3 regions of the Aminipila butyrica genome follow, and region 2 is predicted to be linked to each of the others. Evidence: riboswitches for the same ligand, from Rfam matches in the RefSeq annotation. Region 2 holds a riboswitch; each other region holds the start of a gene.
The links. A riboswitch is a leader RNA that binds a small molecule or an ion and turns the genes downstream of it on or off. The one in region 2 is predicted to bind cobalamin.

Region 1: linked by a shared signal. The riboswitch ahead of Ami103574_RS10050 (diaminopimelate decarboxylase family protein) and the one ahead of Ami103574_RS12420 (immunoglobulin-like domain-containing protein) in region 2 are both predicted to bind cobalamin.
Region 3: linked by a shared signal. The riboswitch ahead of Ami103574_RS13945 (ABC transporter substrate-binding protein) and the one ahead of Ami103574_RS12420 (immunoglobulin-like domain-containing protein) in region 2 are both predicted to bind cobalamin.

What each region holds. Positions count from the first base shown of each region.
Region 1 covers NZ_CP048649.1:2,115,090-2,122,064, forward strand. The annotation lists gene Ami103574_RS10035 (dihydroorotase) at 1-787, opposite strand, end outside; gene Ami103574_RS10040 (aspartate carbamoyltransferase regulatory subunit) at 791-1,222, opposite strand; gene pyrB (aspartate carbamoyltransferase) at 1,234-2,160, opposite strand; gene Ami103574_RS10050 (diaminopimelate decarboxylase family protein) at 2,616-3,950, opposite strand; cobalamin riboswitch at 4,073-4,291, opposite strand; gene Ami103574_RS10055 (ATP-binding cassette domain-containing protein) at 4,375-6,975, opposite strand, start outside.
Region 2 covers NZ_CP048649.1:2,608,059-2,615,033, forward strand. The annotation lists gene Ami103574_RS12420 (immunoglobulin-like domain-containing protein) at 1-3,972, opposite strand, end outside; cobalamin riboswitch at 4,149-4,336, opposite strand; gene Ami103574_RS12425 (hypothetical protein) at 4,613-5,302, shown strand; gene Ami103574_RS12430 (Dph6-related ATP pyrophosphatase) at 5,346-5,999, opposite strand; gene Ami103574_RS12435 (LlaJI family restriction endonuclease) at 6,006-6,975, opposite strand, start outside.
Region 3 covers NZ_CP048649.1:2,948,901-2,955,875, forward strand. The annotation lists gene Ami103574_RS13930 (hypothetical protein) at 1-313, opposite strand, end outside; gene Ami103574_RS13935 (ABC transporter ATP-binding protein) at 522-1,307, opposite strand; gene Ami103574_RS13940 (FecCD family ABC transporter permease) at 1,304-2,329, opposite strand; gene Ami103574_RS13945 (ABC transporter substrate-binding protein) at 2,343-3,515, opposite strand; cobalamin riboswitch at 3,678-3,807, opposite strand; gene Ami103574_RS13950 (LysR family transcriptional regulator) at 3,960-4,889, shown strand; gene Ami103574_RS13955 (FlxA-like family protein) at 5,284-5,742, opposite strand; gene Ami103574_RS13960 (sensor histidine kinase) at 5,816-6,975, opposite strand, start outside.

The DNA of each region.
Region 1 (6,975 bases), 490 kb from region 2:
CCGTAACCGGAATCCCATCTGCCTTGGCCCGGCGGATAATCTCTAAACTGCCTTCCGTACTGATGTGGCATAAGTGAATGGGGCTGTCCGCTTCTTTGGCCAACATAATGTCTCTGGCCACAATCAGCTCCTCCCCGATGGAAGTCCCTGCCAAGCTGTCATCCTCTGTGTGGGAAAAAACCAGAAGGCCCAGCGCCTTTCCAGCCCGAATGCCTTGGAGCATGGTGGCTGCATCCATGACAGAGCGGCCATCTTCGCTGATGGCACAAATGCCCTTGCCGATCAGATTCTTGCAGCGGGTCTGCGCAGCAACCATCCCCTGGAGGTCTGCCAGTTCCTGCCCCTTCTGGCCCCTGGTAATGCTGCCTACAGACAGCACATTAACCCCACAAGCTGTCTTGGCTTTATCGTCAATGTAGGTCACCACCTCTGGGCTGTCGATGATAGGCTTGGTGTTGGGCATGCAGCACACGGTGGTAACACCACCTTTGGCTGCGGCCTGACAGCCTGTAAAAATATCTTCTTTATATTCCTGCCCAGGCTCTCTCAAATGGACATGGAGGTCGATGAGACCAGGAACCACCCACTTGCCTGTAGCATCGATTTCCTTCACCGTCTCTTCCCCATTCTGGGCTGGTATCTGCTCGGCCCAGGCCGGCAGCCTGCCTCGTGTTTCTCCACCCGTCTTTATACAAACAATCTGCTGTCCTTCTACGTAAAGATCTCCTGCTGCTTCTAAACCAGAATCCGGGTCCAGGATTAGCCCGTTCTTTACCAGAATTCTCATAGCTTAATAATCTCCTTTCATGCAGACAATCTCATCGCAGTATTCACACCGATATTCTCGATTCTCGGCATCGATTAGGTGGAAGATGTGCGGGGCGTTGATCTCCACCGAAGTAACACAGCGCGGGTTTTTGCACTTAATTACGTTGGTTACCCGCTCTGGCACCTGCAACTCAATCTTCTTGATAATCTGTCCGTTTTCAATGATATTTACTGTGGCGTTGGGCTCAATAAGACCCAGCACATCTAAATTTACGTCAATTACATTTTGAATCTTGACAATATCTTTTTTCCCATGTTTCTTGCTGCTGGCGTTCATAATAAAGGCTACGGTGTTGTTAGCCAAATCGATATCCAGATATTCCAGAATTTTGGCGCCCAGACCGGCAGTGATGTGGTCGATAACGATTCCTTTTTCGATACTGTTTACTAACATAATTCTCCTCCTTAACCTTCTATTCCAAGCAAGCTCATAATCAGAGCCATGCGGACAAACATGCCGTTTTTGGCCTGCACAAAGTACATGGCCCGCGGGTCCTCGTCCACCTCTACAGCAATTTCATTTACTCGCGGCAGCGGATGGAGGACAATCATCTTTTCCTTGGCCAGCTTCATCTTGCTCTTGTCCAGGATATATGTATCCTTTAAGCGGATGTAATCTTCCTCATTGAAGAACCGTTCCTTCTGCACTCTGGTCATGTAAAGCACATCCAGCTTCGGCAGGGCTTCCTGAAAGCTGCGGACTTCTTCAAACTCAATGCCGTTTTTCATCAAGATTTCTTTTCTCACGTAATCTGGTATCCGCAGTTCTTCTGGGGAGATGAGAACGAATTTTACGTTTTTATATCTGGAAAGCGCCTTGATTAGGGAATGGACCGTTCGGCCAAACTTTAAGTCCCCGCAGCAGCCTACAGTAATGTTATCAAATCCGTTTAAGGTCCGCCGGATAGTTAGCAGATCTGTCAAGGTCTGTGTAGGATGCTGATGGCCTCCGTCTCCAGCGTTGATTACTGGCATTTCTGTACTGTGAGCAGCTACTTTAGGGGCACCCTCCTTCGGGTGTCTCATAACCGCCAAATCAGCGTAACAGGCTACCGTCTTGATGGTGTCGGCAATGCTCTCTCCTTTGGCTACAGAGCTGGAGTTTGGCTCAGAAAAGCCAATAACCTGACCGCCCAGCCGAAGCATAGCCGCCTCAAAGCTGAAACGCGTCCTGGTGCTGGGTTCGTAAAACAACGTGGCCAACAGCTTGCCGTCACAGGCATGAACATACTTGGCAGGGTCCTCTATAATCCGATCAGCTAAATCAAACATATCTTCCAGCTCTTTTATAGAGAAGTCCATGGGTTCCAACAAATCTCTACCTTTTAACATCATTCAAGTCTCCTTTCCACATGCACTTATTCTTTCTTCAAAAGAGTATAAATGCGCAAAAAAAAATCTTCCAATATTGGAAGATTAAATAATACAATCATCAGAGGATGATGGTGTCTCTAATTGAACAGATTTTCCAGACAATGGCAACAAACAAATCAATTCAAAAACCGAAGGATACTCCGCCTCATTTTCTGCCGGGAGGGCAAAAACCTCGTTTTCTTTCACGTACCTCTCATAAGACATCAGCATATGTATCGCTCCTTCCTAAACACCATTTTTCACCACCAAACGAGTTTTGTCTCGTTCTGTCGCGCCTAAATCTTTAGTATAATACCATGCATACCGGCAGGTGTCAATAGAAAAACCCATGGCAAAATGATGTATTTTATATTCATTTATTTCAGAGGTTTCAGAAAATTTTATCCCAGCCCCCAAAGAGGCTGGGATTCATCTCATATGACACAGAGATTCAGTGGTTCCCGAAAGGGCTCTTCCCCCTCTAGCAAATCCTCATACCTCTGAGGCCGTTTAATCTCTTTCACCGTATCGTTCTTTTTGATCATGACCACTCCTGGCCGCGGCCTGCCATTGAAGGAAGGCAGACAGGAGTTATTATAGGCGCCCGCATCCATAAAAGCTACCAAATCTCCCGCTGTCATACTGTTAGGCAGCCAGGCACCCCCGGAGGTTTCAGCCGCCAAGCCGCTGATTCGGTACGGCATGCCATGCTTTTCAGTGATTTTATTAGCACACAGCAGCTGACCGTGTTCCAGCCTCTTCTTCTGCGGTCGTCCGCTCCCCATGCCTTCAAAGCCTTCATCCAGAACCAGCCAGTTTTCGTTGAGATTTTTCCGATACTTCTCATTGACCACACTGGTGAGTAAAATACCCGCAGAAGCGGCAATCTTTTTACCTGGCTCAATAATCAACTCCACTCCCTGAAAGAAATCTTGCAGAGGGTCTCCCGCCCACGTCTTTACTTTTTCCATGCTCAGTTCCTCTGCCACCTTACAGGCAATTTCTTCTAAATCTTCTGGTGACATGCCGCCTCCCAAGTTCAGCGTACGAGGAATGAAGCCGGTGAGCTGATACATCTTCACCGCCGTTTCCAGCATAGCAGCAAAGGCTCCACGAGCATCCTCTGGCTTATCCAGTCCCTTTTGCAGCTGTAAGTGGTAGCCCCGCAGCCGGATATGCTGCTTGTTCTTCTGAGACATGCGGATAGCAGTCCTCAACTGTTCAAAAGTAATGCCAAATTCACTTTCTGGGATGTTCTCCCCTCGTGAATCCTGACCATAATAAGAAGAATCCGGCGCTACCATCAGGGCGATATTAACCGGCATATCCAACTCTTGCGCAATCTCGGCAATCCTAGTCAGCTCATAGATAGAATCCACATTAATAGCCTTCACACAGCTGCGGATGGCCAGCTCCAGCTCTGTTGCCGTCTTGCAGGCACCCGTAAAAATAATTTGCCGTCCTTCAAAACCAGCCTGTAGGCCTTTAAACAACTCTCCGCCCGAATTAACCTGCAAATTACAACCCGCATCTCGAATGACCTGTAGATTCGCCAAGGTAGATTCGCATTGGGCTGCATAGTGAATGCTTGTTTTAGCATATGCGGTGCGAAAAGCTACGATGACTTCATTTACGTTCTTGCGCAACTCTCGTTCAGAAAAGATGTACAGGGGCGACCCATAGACTTCAGATAGCTTTGTCAGATCCCTGCCGTCAAAATACAAGTGCTCGTCTTCTACTTTAAAGATCTTGTTTTCAAAAATGTTCATGTGCGACCTCCCGATCCGTTGTATAAATAGCCCCGCCTTATAAACAAAAAAACTGCGACAAAAAATCGCAGTCCGTTTTACTGTTTTTCCTTATTGTCTGCCGACAGTCCATGTTACCCGTGGATCGGCGTGCTTCTCATGCAGGTCTCCTGACTCGTGTATCCTCATTTCTTCTCGCCTTCCCAAGCTAACGCTCAGTGGCTATCACCCTCTTTTCAAGGGTAAATCTTAGAAGAAACTCCTCACTCACAGTGGCGGGTCCATTCTGGAATTTCACCAGATTCCCTCTTAGTCAGATATTGCCTTTGGGCAATACTGAAACATGGAAGTGATATAAATTTACTTCATTCATCATATCACACACGCCAGTTCCTTTCAAGGTATATTTTCAAATAAATCCTGCTCATACGACTTATAACAAGATTCACTGGTCCATCAAACCGTATTTTACTTTAATGCGGTCCAGCTTTTCCAGCATAGACTGGGACATGAACCACAGGAAGATGACCGTAGCCGCTGCGTGGACTAAATCAAAGGGAAGTCCCAGAACATAGGCTGCGACGAACATTGGCCAGGTGGGATTGGCGTTGTAGGTCAGCACCGTGGCAGGATTCATCAGGCCGCCATAAATCACTAACACGGCTAGGCCGCCAAATACGCACAGCGGTAAGCGGCCTCTGAGCAGCAGGCCTTTGCGGAACAATATCCCCGCTAAAAATCCGATCACCCCCATAGCAAACATCTGCCATGGCGTCCAAGGCCCTTGTCCATACAACATATTGGAGGTTAACATGGTGATAGCACCTACCAAAAACCCAGCCTCCCCGCCGAAAGCTACGCCGGCGATGATTACCATGGCTGCCACTGGTTTAAACTGAGGCAACATGAAAAAAGCAGCTCTTCCGGCCACCCCCAAGGCACACAGCACTGCCAGAATGATTAACTCTCGGGCCTGAGGCTTGCGCCCCTCAAAAGCCAAGACAAAAGGCAGCATAGTTTCAAGGATGATCAATAAGGAAATAAAGTAATATTTCCGATCACCAAAGTAGAATACCCCCACGTAAAGGGTCAGGGGAATGGCCAGCAGAATCATCACTGCTGCGGCTACTGTCCGCTTGGACAACCTGCGCTTCTCTTTCTGAATCTGGATGACCTCTATCGGTTGTTGGCTCCGCTGGGAAATGGCCAGCGCTAATACCACCAGAGAGGCGATAAAATAGATACTCTGTTCCAAGGGCTCCAGCTGGATTATCTGGGATCCTTGCAGCGCTACATAGGCCAGAGTCAAAGCGCAAATTCCCGCTGCTCCCGCTAAAATCCGCCGCCATAGAGGCAGCTTGTGACTTTTTGGGGCTTGGTTTGCCTTCTCTACCACCTTATCCGGCCTATACAAATCCTCTGCTGGCAATTGTGGTCCAGGGGGCACCTTTCCACCGCAGGCAAGGATGACATCCTCAGCGGCCACCGCCTCCGGCAGCAATTGACGGGCCATACGGTTTGCTGCGGTGGTGTAAAAACTATTTCCAGAAAAGAAAGCCCGCGGCGTATCCTCGGTAACAATATTTCCATCAAAAAACATCGCGCAGCGATGGGCATATTTAGCACAGAATTCGATGTCGTGGCTAACCATGACCAGGGAAACACCCTGGCGAAGCAGCCGCTGCAAAATCTCGGCGAAAAGTTCCTTAAACTCGGCATCCAGCCCCTTAGTCGGTTCATCCAGCAGCAGAATCTGCGGTTCTAAAAGCAGAACCTTGGCTAAAGCTGCTCGCTGTTGTTCTCCCCCTGACAAGTCATAAGGATGTCGGGTGCGAAGCTGTTCCAGCCGACAGAGCTTCAACACCCGTTCCAGCTTTTCCCCCTGCTGTTCCTTGGACAGCTTCCGTTCCTTGAGCACTTCCAGCAAATCTGCTTCCACCGTTTTCTTGACAAAAAGAGCCTGTGGATTTTGTGGCAGGGAGCCAATCTGAGCCAGAACCCCTCTCAAATTCCCTGTCACATCTTTCCCTTGAACTAAAATCTTTCCCCGGTATGGTCGATTAATCCCCGCAATCAGAGACAAGGTCGTCGTCTTTCCGGTACCATTCCCTCCTAGTACTGCCAGAAATTCTCCCGGCCTCACCTGCAAAGACAGCCCTTTAATCACATCGGGCAGATCCTTTTCATATTTAAACCATAGGTCCTTTAGCTCCAGCACTGGCATCTCTTTCAACTCTGGTTTAAGCTCTGCTGGTATTGCAGCCAGTTCCCGCTCCTTTGCTATTTCCTCCAGCCACAATCGGCCCTCTCTTACTGTTACTGGACACTGCAGTTTATTGGGCACGGCGGCAAATATCCGCAGGGGAGTAGGCATGGCCATAAACATGCTGTGGCCGTGCTCCTGAAGAGCCGTCCCCACCTGATGTGGCTCCCCTTGATAAATCAGCTTGCCTCGATCCATGACCAAAACTCGATTGCTGAGCGGGAATACTTCCTCCAGCCGATGCTCCGTTATGATAACGGTAGTCCCCAACTCTCGGTTAATCTTCCCCACAGTAGCCAAAAAGTCTGCCGCCGCAATGGGGTCCAGCTGGCTGGTCGGTTCATCGAGAATCAACACTAAAGGCTGCATGGCCATGATAGAGGCGAGGTTTAAAAGTTGTTTCTGTCCGCCGGAAAGTTCCTTTACCGACTTATAAAACCAGGTCTGAATGCCAAAGAAACTGGACATCTCCGCCACCCGCCCTCGAATGGTGGCCGTATCATAGCCCAGGCTCTCCAGTCCAAAGGCCAGCTCATGCCATACCTTGTCTGTTACCAGTTGATTATCGGGGTTCTGCTGCACAAAACCGATACGGGCACTCTGATCCCGCAGCGATACTTCTTGCAGTGGCTTACCCTCAAAAAAAATATCCCCCAGCCTAGCCCCATGAGGAGCGATTACCGTTTTTAACTGACGCAAAAGCGTAGATTTCCCGCAGCCGGAGGGTCCGCACAAGGCAATAAATTCTCCCGGCTCTACGGAAAAACTTACATCCGTCAAGGT
Region 2 (6,975 bases):
ATATTTTTCATTTAATTGACTCTGCATATAGCTAGGCCAATCAATATTATCACCTTTCAGCACTATGTTAAAAATCTTTTCAACAGTTATGGGTGTTTCTTCATTTGAACTACCTGTTTTATTGAACGTAATAGTAGCGATCAGCGTTACTTCTGTATCATTCTGAGGTCTGGTTACTTCTCCCGTAAGATCACCAAATAATACACTATCCTTCTTCACCGGATTGATGTATGTACTGCTTGACTGCCAGCTAATGGTTGCCCAAGCTTTTCCACTTAGCTGCTGTGGTAAATTTAAATTTTCAGTAACCCCATGGCTATCTGTATTAGCTCCCCTTATCTTCTCAAAGGTAAGATTGGCGGCAATCTGCTCGTTTATCGCCTGGAGAACTCTGCTGCCATCCCAGCGGATATTTGCATTTACCGTATAGTCCACATGCTGATGAGCTTTGCTCAAAGCAAATTTTAACTCTTTTACTTGCGCAAAATTCATTACATTATTTAAATTGGGATCCACATAAAAGTACGTAATATCCCCATTGGGTGCAATATAGGTTTCGTCTACATTATTGATAAGCGTTACTGTTATGTCTGAAAAGCCTAATGTATGAAGTTTTTCTTCTACCAGATCAACAACATTTGTATCTGCCCCAAAGGCTGGTAATAACAATTTGCCCAATGCATTATTTGCTGCTGTCAGATAATCCATGGTTGCTTCATCCAAAGATTTTACGGTCACTGCAAACTGCTTTGTATCAGAAACCGTCCCTTTTCTGATGGTGGCGGTCAGAATAACTTGAACATTTCCGGAGGAAGGCAGCTGGACCAAACCCGTATCGGTTATAATATCTGTATTGCTACTTACCCAGGAAATAGTCGTTCCATGCTCTCCTACAACCGGAAGCGTTAAATTTCCTGCCTCTTTTATAATCAGCGACGCCAGTTGAAGCGCCGTTCTATCGGCTGCAACCGCTTCCACATTTGCATTGCCGCCTACTTCTAATCCGCCCTGCCATTTTAATACCGGGTATCCCTCGTTAATGGCCTGCGCCCCCGAATTATCCTGATTAAAAGCCTCCCCAAGAATGGTAACGAATGTTTCATCCTTTATTTCCGTCTCGGTCTTCGCTGTAACATCTCCTGTACCACTTCCTAGTCCAGTACCAAAGCTGTCTGCCAGATAATAACAATTGCTGGAAGTTCCTGAAGAAGAGCCTGCTACCGCACCGACTTTACCCATGGTAGCAGTTTCTTTCGTTATAACGCCAACATTATAGCAGTTCTGCATGGAACCGGTTGATTTTCCAGTAATCCCCCCGATTTCCCCATAGCCAGATGCCGGGCAAGCTCCACTTATGGCTCCTGCATTATAACAATTTTTCAAAGTTCCTGAAGATTGTCCAGCAACACCTCCTGCATACAAGTCGGTTGCAAAGCTTGCGGTCGACACCTTAGTCGACGCATAATTGACGCAGTTTTCAACCGTTCCTCCGGCGTTATTTCCGGTAATACCGCCAACACGCTGTCCTGTAGAAACAATGCTGCCGCGGAAAGAGCAGTTGCTTATCATTCCAGAATTTACGCCCATAATGCCGCCGACATTACTGCTGGCTGGAGCGATAATGCCTTCAACAATGACATTTTTTATGACGCTGTCCACATCACTATAAGCGAAAAGGCCATTGGAGCCTTTTAGTCCCGTGATTTTAAACCCTTGTCCATCAAAGGTTCCTGCATAGGCCTTGTTGTAAGCACCTATAGATATCCAAGTATTATCTTGTTGTTCATTACTTAAAAGGATGTTCCCTGTCACAACTGCATTGGCCGTTACCTTGCCAGAATTCACATAATTGGCAAACCAGGCCAGGTTTTCACCATTTTCTATCTGATAATAGGTTTTCCCATCTTTTAAAAGCGTGGAAGGTTCCTCTGCCGCTCCGCTCCAAACGGTTCGGATATCCATGGTTTTTGGGATATGAATTCCTTGGCCTGCTACCGTGATGGTGCCCATGATTGTCTTATATCCATGGCAGGTTATGGCATAGGTGTATTCCCCGTCTGCTAAGCGATAGCTCCCATCCTGGCTTTTTTCTTGCACTTCCTCCCCATATTTTACGGTGATGCTGCTTACAGCCGAGGGATTATTATCTATAAAAGAAATCTCAAAGGTAACCGGACTTCTAGCCGATTCGGCCAACACAATTTTAGGGATTGTTGCATTCACACCGGTTACAGTAAAACTACCGACTGCTGTTTGAAAGCCGAATTTGTCAATCGTATACGTATAACTGCCTTTGGGCAAATGATACACCCAGCCATCTCCTGGGCAGACAGTTCCCTGGGCATCTTTAACCAGAATGTTGGCACTGACTGGGCTGATTTCGCCAAAAGTAACGTCATAGGTTTTAATCTCTAAATTTACGGTAATTTTTTTTCCACCGTTATTGATACTAAAACTGTCTTCTACCGTTTTATATTCATCCTTTGAAACAGTATAGGAGTACGTGCCTTTACCTAACTTATAAAGCCCCTCTCCTTCAGCGATAATCAATCTGCCTTCGCTGTCTCTTACTGCGATCTCCGCCTGCTCTTGATCGATATCAAAGGCAACCGTGTATTTTGCCTGGGGATCCTGCCAGCCGATTATTGGATAGCCATTATTTTGATTTGGCATTGTATCTGCTACAAAGTTTCCCCCGAGGTCTGCTACAAATCCAGCAGTTTTCATGGCATCAGCAGACTTTACAGTTGCATTGGCATTTGTACTGTCATTACCTATGCTCACTGTATAGGTCCCGTCAAGATAATAGGTCTTTTCTAAAATAGCCGTTGCCGATTTAAATAAGAAGCCTACGACTGCACCGACATTAGAGGTGCCAGTAGATGTAACTGCGCCGACATTGTAACAGCTTGTAATTGATCCAGTGTAACCATATCCTACAACACCGCCAGTATTAGAACCTGCTGATTCTACCTTTGCCAGATTGTAACAGCTGCTGATATTGGCGTTTCTGTTTTGTCCGGCAATTCCTCCTGTATCCGACTTTGCAGAAATAACCCCCTCATTATAGCAACCTATAAGGTTTGCATACGAAGTAGCTCCATAGTTGCTACCAGTAATTCCTCCTACATACTTTTGAGTTGAGGTAATAGCTGCCTTATTGCAGCAGTTTTCAATGGTTCCGGCATTGTACCCTGCTATGCCTCCTGCATAGTTGGCTTTTGCCGATATATTTCCTTCTACGGTGGTGTTTCTAACAACACCTGTGCTTCCTACATACCCGAACAGTCCTTGGTAAATAGCCGTTGCCTCTATCCTGAGGTCACAAATGGTGTAACCCGCCCCGTCGAAAGTTCCTGTGTACTGATTAGAAGAATTTCCTACTGGAGTCCAGTTCGTTTGGATGGTATCGCTTCCCAGAACAATATCATTTACAAGAACAGCTTTTGCCCCTTTGTTCTGTGCCGTTCCGTCTGAAAGCGTTCCGTTTACCAGCTTTGCAAACCAAGCCAGATTTTCGCCGTTGGCAATTTGATAAATTTCATTTTCATCCACTTGCGGTTTGGTTACGGTTTGCCCATCCCAAACCGTTCCAGCCTGTTGACCCGCTAGTGCCAGTTTTTCTTCTACCGTCACCCCTTCCGGCTGCGCTGTAAGAATAGAGGTTTCATCTACATCCTCTTCTTGATTCCGGTCTTCCGGAAACTTGGATGCTTCCTCCTCACTCAGCTCTGGTGAAAGTTCTGGGACCGTCTCTCCCTCTAGTGCCTCAGAAGGCACTCTTTCTTCTGGAGTGAACCGTTCTGATTCTAAGCTGTCCTTAGCCTTGAGACTGTTTTCTTCCTGCACCAAAACCGGCGGTTCAACAGTTTCTGCCGTATCCGCCAGTGCAAGGGTTGGAAACAAGTTTAAACACATTATTCCACTTAAAATGATTGCTAAGATTTTCTTTTGTGTCTGCTTGTTCTTCATTTTTTTGTATCACTCTCCTTCTTTTATTTTTACTTTCATTTATATAATCGCTAAAGCGTTATTTTCTACATAAAAAAACTGTAGCAATATGCTACAGTCCGTTTTTCTGTAAATTATATGTTTCGTATTACACGAAAATATAAAAGTTTCCATCCACACAACCGATTACCGCGGCCTGCTTTCTAACATTCTATGCAGGTCTTCTGGCTCACGTATTACCATTCCTCTCTGCCTTCCCAGATAAAATCCAGTGGCCTTGTCGGAGAAACTACACGTATACAGCGGCGGTACCGCGCAGGATTTTCACCTGCTTCCCTCTTAGCTGCGCAACCTGGCCTAACTCAGACTAAAGGTTAACAAGTCAGAGGTCTGGCACGCAGAACGTAGATGCTTTATTCAGTTCTGCTTCATCATAGCATTCCCGTGGAAATATTGTCAAGTAAACTTCGACAAATTTTGCAACATTTCCCTATCCTATTTTTATTGCCTTGCCGAACCCTAACCTGTGCCGAAGCAACTACTGAACGATTTGACAAAGCTAAGATTCTTATATAAAATAGACACAAGAAAATCATGCCTATGAACTCTCGTTCATAGGCATGATTACGCTATAACATGTAGAAAGAAAAATTGGGGCATTATGAAAAAAAGAAAAATTGACGGAAAGACGGTTTTGGTGCATTTCGTACTGTGGTCCTTGGTGGCCTCTGTTATTTTTGTGGTCATCAAGCTGGTCCTATCCCCTTCTGAGGCGGCTTACGCGAAGCAGCGAAGCGACTACGTCCTGATGCTGCTCCAGTGTATTATCGGGATTTTTGCACTCATGCTTCCTTCTATCTTAAATCACCGCTGGAAGATTGAACTACCCAGCTTCATGCTGGTGCTCTATGTATTGTTTCTCTACGGTGCTATTTACCTGGGGGAAGTGCGGAGCTTTTATTACCGCATACCGGGCTGGGATACCATCCTCCATACCTTTAGCGGTGCCATGCTGGGTGCTTTGGGTTTTTCCATCATCAGCCTGCTGAACGCGAAACACACCTGGGTCAATTTAAGCCCTATCTTCGTTTCGCTATTCGCTTTCTGCTTTGCCGTTACCGTAGGCTGTATCTGGGAAATCTACGAATTCAGTGCAGATGCCATCCTGTCTACCAATATGCAGAAATTCATGCTGGAGGATGGCACGCTGTTAGTAGGTCGAGCTGCTCTGACAGATACCATGAAAGATCTGATTGTAGATATCCTCGGTGCCTTTGTCATGTCGACGGTGGGTTATTTATCCCAGCTAAAAGAGAGCGGCTTTTTAAAACGATTTGTGATTAAGAACTAAAGGGCTTCCCCATAGGTGGCCCTTCCTGCTCTTCATCAACAATTTATGCAATCTTAATTCTTACATATCTGCCATCAAAGCTTGCAGTTCCAGTATCCAGTTGAATCGGTCTGTTGAAAAGCGGGCCGTCGCATACAAAAGTATGGTATTCCCCATTCTCCCCACATACATCAATCCCTTCGGATTTAAGTTGTGAGACAAGTTCACGAGTCAAGGGTTTTCCAATGTGGCTGCCATCCATCTTCTCCGTATCAATTACCGTGATATACGTAATAAACCCACTGTCTATAAAGTCATAGACTACCTGCTCTCGCGCCTGCTGCCAGAGCGGCAGGAAGGGCTTTAGCCCTGTATTGTTGCAGCGTTCCTCATTCCAATCTAAATGTGCCTGAATGTCGATGTCTCCAAAGACACACACGTCAGCTCCTTTTCGCCTCTCTTCTAGCAATGTTTTTTCAAAATTTGCTTCATATTCATTTCCCGATGTTGGTATGAGTTTTATAGGAATTTTTAAGGATTCTGCAAGCCGAACGATCATGCCCCTGTCAATGCCATGAAACCAAGTTCGTTCCTTGTCCTTGTTATAGGTCATAAGTAAGCTTTGGGGTTCCAGCCCCATGGAAACCGCTTTATAAATAGCGAAGGTACTGTCTTTACCTCCGCTGTATGCGGCTGTAAATTTAACTGTATTTTTCAAGCCTCTTTACCTCCTTACTGCCTGTTTCCTCTGCTCTGCCTGAAAAGGCTCCACGAAGCCGTGATAAAAGGCTTCCTCCGTAACTTTTTCTCCTCTCAGACACCATTGATACAGCAAGTCCGGCCTGACGCTGAACAGCAACACCCGATCCTCCGGCCAAGCTTCTGCGCACGCTTCCCCTTCTTCCGCTTCCCACCGCTCTCGCCTTGACTCCAACTGCTGCTGAACCTCGTTTTTGTCCAATCCCAGCAGCTGATCAATTTCCCGGTGGTGCTGCCGATTAGGACAAGCATACCCCAACTGCTGAAACATCTCCTCCTGTTCGGGGTCCGTGGCAGGAAAGAGAAAAGCGTTGGTATATCGGATATCCCCTTGAAAATATAAGGTCTTCGTATATCGGTAATAGCCGATTTGTTTAGCAATATCCCCATTGGCCGGCGCTCCGTAGAGCAATCCGTTATCTGGATTCACCTGAGGGCAGTAGTATTTGGCATCGAGAATGCCGATAACCCGGCAATCCGCTGACGGGTGTTGGTATACTCGCAGAATATCCGGAATAAAGTCACCCTGAGCCTGGTATTCTCGATTTTGGAGAATATAATGAGGGGGACCAGACCTGGTATCCGTCAAGTTGCCGAATACAGCTTTGGCTGCATATTCCCAAATTTGCTCAAAAGCGGTAACCCCCAACTGCCGACGATAAAATGCACTTTGGCCGCACCAGGCCCATAGGGCTTTTAGCAGCCGCACTTCCCGTTCAGAAAAGACAACCGTCAGCCGATCGGCTAAATAAGCAGTAAATTGAGACAAGTCGCTGCCGTCAAAGTCCTCTGCTTCCGGAAGTTCCAGTTCCTGGTATTGCCCCAACCCCTGCATCAGCAGACCGCACTGGCGCAAGATAAACCCATGGAGCTGTGTCAGCAGTTGGGAATAGTCCTGCTGGTTCTGGCGATGGAAGGTATCCAGGTAGACCACG
Region 3 (6,975 bases), 340 kb from region 2:
CTAATCGACCTTCTTCCTGATTAATAACATTTTCCTGTATCAGATAATCAATTTCTGCTTGAATTGCCGATTTGCCAATAAAATAAGTGTCATCAATCAAATCCAACAATTTCGCACTGACATTAGTATAGTCTTTAGCTTTTGTGTTCGAATACTTCAAATCATATGCAGCCAATAGGTTTAAACGTATGTTTCTTTCTTTTGTCAATCCGCTTTCGCGCCAGTTATAGATATTAGTTTTCAATATTCGCTGAAAACTTTTACGTCCTGTTGCAAACCCAATTCCCACATTGATTTCCTTGTCCTGTTGCAAGATACCAGCTCCTTTCTCTTTAAAATTACATATCTTTTATGTAACAATAGACCTCCCGCTATTGACACAAAATGTCCAATTAAACTTTTTTACAAATAAATTATACCACAAAACAGGGACAAAGTCGATTCTCCCCCCGGTTAGCCTAAGTATACGATAACCCTTTGAAGGAAAATGTCAGGCTGGCTTTCCATAAAAATAGCAGGCTTTAAAGAAAGCCTGCTAAGCTGGCGGCACAGACGCTTCTGCCCAGCTCTTTAACGTAGATAACTCTTACATCTGTTCCGTATATTCTGGCCAAGACTTCTTCTTGTAACACCTCTTCGGCGGCGCCAATTTGAAGGCCACCATGATAATCCAAAATGCCGATCTTGCCCCCTAAAAGAAAGGCATGATCTGGCGAATGCGTTGTCATAATAACGCTATAACCGCGCTGGGTTAACGTCTTTATCAGTTTAAGTATCCGAATCTGATTGCCATAGTCTAAGTACGCTGTCGGTTCATCAAAAACAATTAATTCGGCCTCCTGGGCGATGGCTCGGGCAATGGTTACCAGTTGTCTTTCGCCTCCGCTTAATTTGGTATAAGGCTTCTCGGCCAGTTCCATGCTGTCTAGCTGAACCAACGCTGCTTTTGCAATATCATAATCTGCTTTTGTGGGTTTTTGAAACATCCCTAAATGGGGAGAACGACCCATTACAACAAAGTCCAAGGAGGTAAATTCATAAGTTGGAATATGCACTTGCGGTACATAAGCAATAGTTTTGGCTACTTGTTTCAAATCCATACCGCACATAAGCTGGTCTTTTAACCAAAGCTCTCCTCTTGTGGGTTTCAGCAGGTTTGTAATGCAATTTAGCAAGGTTGATTTCCCCGCACCATTCGGTCCTAGGATGGTAAGAAAACTGCCTTTATCTAACTCAAAATTAACATCTGAAAGAATTTTCTTTTTGTTTTCATAAGAAAATTCAACACCTTTAACCCTCAATATCATCGTAAATCTTTCCTTTGTTTTAGTAATAAGTAAAAGTAAAAAGGTGCGCCAATTAGTCCCGTTAAAATGCCCAGTGGTATTTCTGAGCTGCTGCTGACCCTTGCTATCGTATCTATGGCAACCATAAAGATGGCGCCTAAGATTGCAGCTACAGGAATTAGCTTTACATTATCGGGCCCCACAATCATTCTTCCCAAATGGGGAAGTACCAGTCCAATCCAGCCGATAGTTCCACTTATGCACACGGCACTAGCCGTCAATAAGGTGGAACAGATTATCAACACACCTCTCAAAAAAGTGGTGTCCATACCCAGGGTCTTAGCCTCTCTTTCTCCCAAAGATAAAATGTTAATCCGCCATCTAAGCAGATATAAAATACTTGCAGCTACCAGAATAATTGGGGTTACTACATATATTTCTTTGGATGTCACTTGAGCTAAGCTTCCCAGCTGCCAGTAAACAATTGATGCCAGTTGTGTCTCCGGGTCAGCCACATATTTAATCAGTCCCATAATGGAATTCATCATTCCGCCGACGATGATTCCTGAAAGTACAAGCATCATCATGGAATTGTTCTTTAATATTTTGGGGATGGTTGTGGTCAACATAACGGCTAAGAATCCGCCTAAAAAGGCACAAATCTGTATCAGCCCATTTCCGCCTCCCCCTAAGATTGCACAGGACGCTCCAATACAGGCCCCCGCAGATACCCCTAAAATATCCGGAGAAACCAAGGGATTTTGAAAAATCCCTTGGTATGAAGTTCCCGACAGAGCCAGGGCTCCGCCTACCAAGATTGCCGCCATGATTCGCGGAAGCCGTAAGGTAAAAATAATACTCTCGCACTGATCCGTCCAGGTCTGATGAATCGGAATCAGCTGAGCGAGCAAAATGTTTATCACCTGTAAGGGCATGATATGGTATCGGCCGATGCTGACCGACAACACGACGATTAAACCTAAAAGGGCACACAACATGATGATGAGCAGCGGATAAGGCCATTTCTGTTTTTTCTTATACATCCATTCACCTATCCTACTGGCTTTGTTTATTTGCATCTTCACTTAAAATTAGAGCCATGTCCTTTGCCGATAATTTATAATTAAAATAATCTTTATAATATGCCGTCAATTCTGTTTCCACGTCCTCATCGTTAAAAATATCCGGCTGAATAATCTGTGCCATCCATTTCATCATCAAAGGAGTTTCTACACCTGGTGCATCCCAGCGATATATACCTAAAGGTGTTTTATATACCTTCTTATTTTTTACTGCCGAAATGCTACTCCAATCCTGGCCCGGAATGGTGTTTTTATATAAATCTTCCGGCTCAAATTCATCAAAATTACTTAAAAAAATGATTTCTGGATCCCAGGCTAGAATTTCTTCCATGGTGGCATTACTCTTCACTTGAGACGCAACGTTATCTGCTCCTGCCAGCTCTAAGGCTTCTCGCATAAAGTTATCATTTCCCTGGATTTTTAATTGAGCATCTCGCAAATATAAAACTCTCGGTTTATCTGCCGTCTTTACGGCTTCTTGTTTCGCTTTCATATATTCATAGGTTTTCGTATAGGAATCAATAAATTGCTGGGCTCGTTCTTCCTTTCCCAATAATTCTCCAATGATTTTCATACTGGTCTGCAATTCATCAATGGTTTCATTTTTTATCATAATCGGGGCGATTCCAACTTCCTTTAGCTGAGCAGCTTCCGCCTCCTGATAATCCCAAATAATCATGACCTCTACACCATTCTTTGCCGTCTCTTCCATATTAATCGACAAATCACTGCCTATGCATGCCGTTGAAATATTACCATATTCCGGGTCCATGCTTTCCAGAAAATGACCCTTATATGCTTGCATGGCAGATGGGTTCATCGCACTTAAACGTGCGGAAGAATTATCAATACAATATATAACCGATGCCCAAGGAATGGGCACCACTCCTATTTTTTTTACCTCCATAGGAACTTCAACTTGATTGCCTGCCGCATCCACAATTACACGGGTCTGCACTTTATCTTCTGCCTTTAAATCGCTGTTTCCACAGCCATTTAACCCCACAAGCAAACAAATGCTTAAAACCACTAAAAATAATTTACTAAATCCTTTTTTCACGTTAATTCCTCCTGCTATTTCCTTTAAATAATTCAACAAATAGTTATAATCGCCGTACCCCAGCAGGTTACCATTCCAGTTGTCCATCTTGTTTTCCTCTCATGACACACAAAAACTCCGCATCTTTCGGATACGGAGTTTTATTTTTCTTATTTTAGACTTGAATCTATTCCAAGTATGAAACGATAAAACAAAGCCAAATTCAACTTTCCCAATAATCCGTCAGGTCGTTAATTCAAAACTATCGAAGTATCCTGGCTTAGATTCTCTGTACGCTGCAATGACTTCCCAGAATGATATTCCAGTGTCAATATTCTTTATCAGTTGCAACGACTCCTCTTCACAGTGGCGGTACCGCATCGGATTTTCACCGATTTCCATACAATAGCTCTATCTATTTTTTTCATTGTATCATAAGACAACAGAACATACAATCCAGCCCACAATAGACATTCTCCATTGTGGGCTATCAATTTTTTTGATAATATAATACTTACATAAGAAGAAGAAACCCCAAGAGAGGAGTATTTTATGACATTACAATCCATGAAATATATAATAGAAACGGCTAATCATCAGTCTTTTTCAGAAGCTGCTAAAGTGCTATTTATTTCTCAGTCCACTTTATCCACCGCAATAAAAGAAATGGAAAAAAATCTAGGTATCATTTTATTTTATCGCAACAATCGAGGTGTCACACTGACTGCGGACGGAGAAGATTTCTTAAAATATGCCAAAGAAATTGTTTATCAATCCGAGCAGCTGGAACAGCGGTATCGCTATCGAAAATATCTGCCCATGCGCTTTTCTGTTTCAACACAACGCCTTCCATTTGCCGTACGGTCCTTTACACAATTAATGAATACCTTAGACTTAGAGTCCTACGATATCGCCATTCGAGAATGCCCGACCTACTCCGTCATCCAGGATGTTGCTAACCGCCGAAGCGAACTGGGTATTCTTTCTATCCATCATACTCACCTTCGTTCCATCAAAAAGGTACTTGCCAGCTGTAAGCTCTGCTTTAATGAAATCCATCAGTTAAAACCTTATGTCTTTATTAATGCTTCCCATCCTCTTGCTTCTAAAAAAAGTATTTCTGTGGAAGCGCTGGAACCCTATCCATTTGTCACCTATGATCAAGAAATTGACATATCCCATTTTACGGAGGAAATGCTTTTCTACAAACTGTTGAATAGAAATATACATGTGAGCGACCGCTGCACTAAAATTGCACTGGTTCGCAATGGCACGTGCTTTAGCATTGGTCCCGATTTAACCAACAGCAATGCCGATATATTTCATAAAGGTCTGGGCGAAATAGTAGCAATTCCCTTAAAAGACTTTCCCCACCCCTTACACCTTGGATATATTTCTTTACTTTCTGAGCCCTTAAGCTTATTATCTAAAGAGTACCTAAAATATTTAGAAGCCGATATAAAAGCAATCGCCGGACTATAATATGTAGAAATCATCACATGACGTTCTAGTCCGCAACATTAAGGGGATGGATATGTTTAAGGGATTAAAAATATGGCTGGGGCTATGGGCAGTTCTAGCACTTATCGCTATGTATACAGGGCTGGATACCACGACCTCTGTGATTTTTTCTTATGAAAAAATGTGAGGCAATGTACTTCTTTTCACGCCAGCCTGCGCTATTTTATTTATCAGCATCCTTTTTCAATGGTTAAGCTTTCTCTTCAAGAAACTGCTTGTACCAGGGGTGATTTCTGCTGCCGGTTATTTTCTTGTATTGGTTGTCTTTCTCCCCTATACGCCTTTATCTTGTATTCTCTTAGGCTTTCTCGCAAGCCCCGTAGGCCTTTTTCATTATGCGGTCTCGGTTCACTTCTTAGGTCAAATTTATGAAATTTGACGTTGGACTGACAGCTTTTGAAACAATCTTTTGCTCCCCTTCTCCGTCTTTATCCAACCGATATAGGCCAGCAGATTCCTCTGGATTATCCCTGCTGGAAATATAGGTATCAAGTGCATTCCTTGCAGGATTAGAAGCAGAGTCTGGCTTTTGCTGTTCCGTACTCTTCTTCTCAGAAGCAGCTTCTGCTTTTAGCTGCTGAATCTGCTTGTTCAACTCTTCAATCCTCTTTTGCAAATTGGCATATTCTTCGCTCTGCTGTGCTGCAAAAGGATTTTTCTCCTCCTCTCGCTGTTTTTCAAGCTTGCTTCTTTCCTTCTCTAGTTTTTTAATCTGCTGTTCTGTATCTCTGGTATCACCTCCCGTGACATTTGGGCTGATGCCTGCCGCATTTGGATATCGAGGTGAAACGGCTCCCATACTGCTGATATTCATCGTAAATTCTCCTTTGTTTTTAAAGATACTCTGAATATATCTGCTATGTTAGTGCATTTCAATGGCTTTGTAATCAGATGTCGTCTGGTTGTCGTGGAATGACAAAAAGGATATTTAAGCGAAACATTTGTAAGTTTTTTTCTATACGCACCGTACCTTGATATTTTTTTACCACCGCTTTTATACTCTCTAGTCCAATCCCAGAACCTTTGGTAGGCATCATCTTATCTGTACGGCTATTTTCAATCTCAATCAGAAAGAATCCACTTTTTTGTACAGCCGAAAGCGTCAGATATCTATTAGATTGCACTACAGAGCTGCACGCATTTATGGCATTATCCACCGCATTTGAAAATACAATACACAAGTCCAAAGCATCTAGGAGATTACCCCCAGGAATTTTTACAGTGCAATTCACATCGATACCCTTCTGGCGAGCTAACCCTAATTTATTTGTCAATAACATATCTAAAGCAATATTTCCAGTTTGACAAGGAAAAGAAAGTTGGTCAGAAAAGCTCGTCAACTTACCTAGGTATTCTAAAGCATTTTGGCTTTCTCCTTCTTTTAAAAATCCACCCAATACGGTCCAATGTCCTTTTAGATCATGGCGAAATGCCCGAGTCTGTTCATAACGCAGTTGCATCTCTTGAATAGAAATGGCCTGAGTGTGCACCTGTTGCTCCAAAAGTGCGTTCCGCATTTGCAGTTCAAAGCCTTCTGACAATTTCTTATAGGCAAAAAGAACGGCAAATAAACAGAAGTATGCAGCGATTTGAATGCCTAACATGGTCCAGTCATTCACATTAGGAAAAATTCTGGTTCCCTCTGGGTTGATGACAACCATGTTGCCATATGCTGCAAAGACGTGCTGCATGACAAGAAGCACGAAAAAAATCGGCAACAGAAGAACCAAAACATACTGTAACAGAAAGATTCGTCTGCCATTCAGCCACGTTAAAACCAGTCGATAAGAAAAGAACACAACTACCATGACACTCAGACCACTAGCGGCCATCAGTATACTGGTATAGGAAAACAAGGTTGTAAAAACAATGCTCAACAAAGATTGAAAGATGCCGTTTGAAACCTGCATGATGCAAATTGCTAATACAGTTGTAATGGCAGATAAGGCTGGCTGGCATTTTAAGACTAGCCATCCAAATAAAAAGAGGGCCGCCAATTCAAAGGCTGTAGCCATCGGAAAAGAAAACTGAAAATGCATTTCAGTCA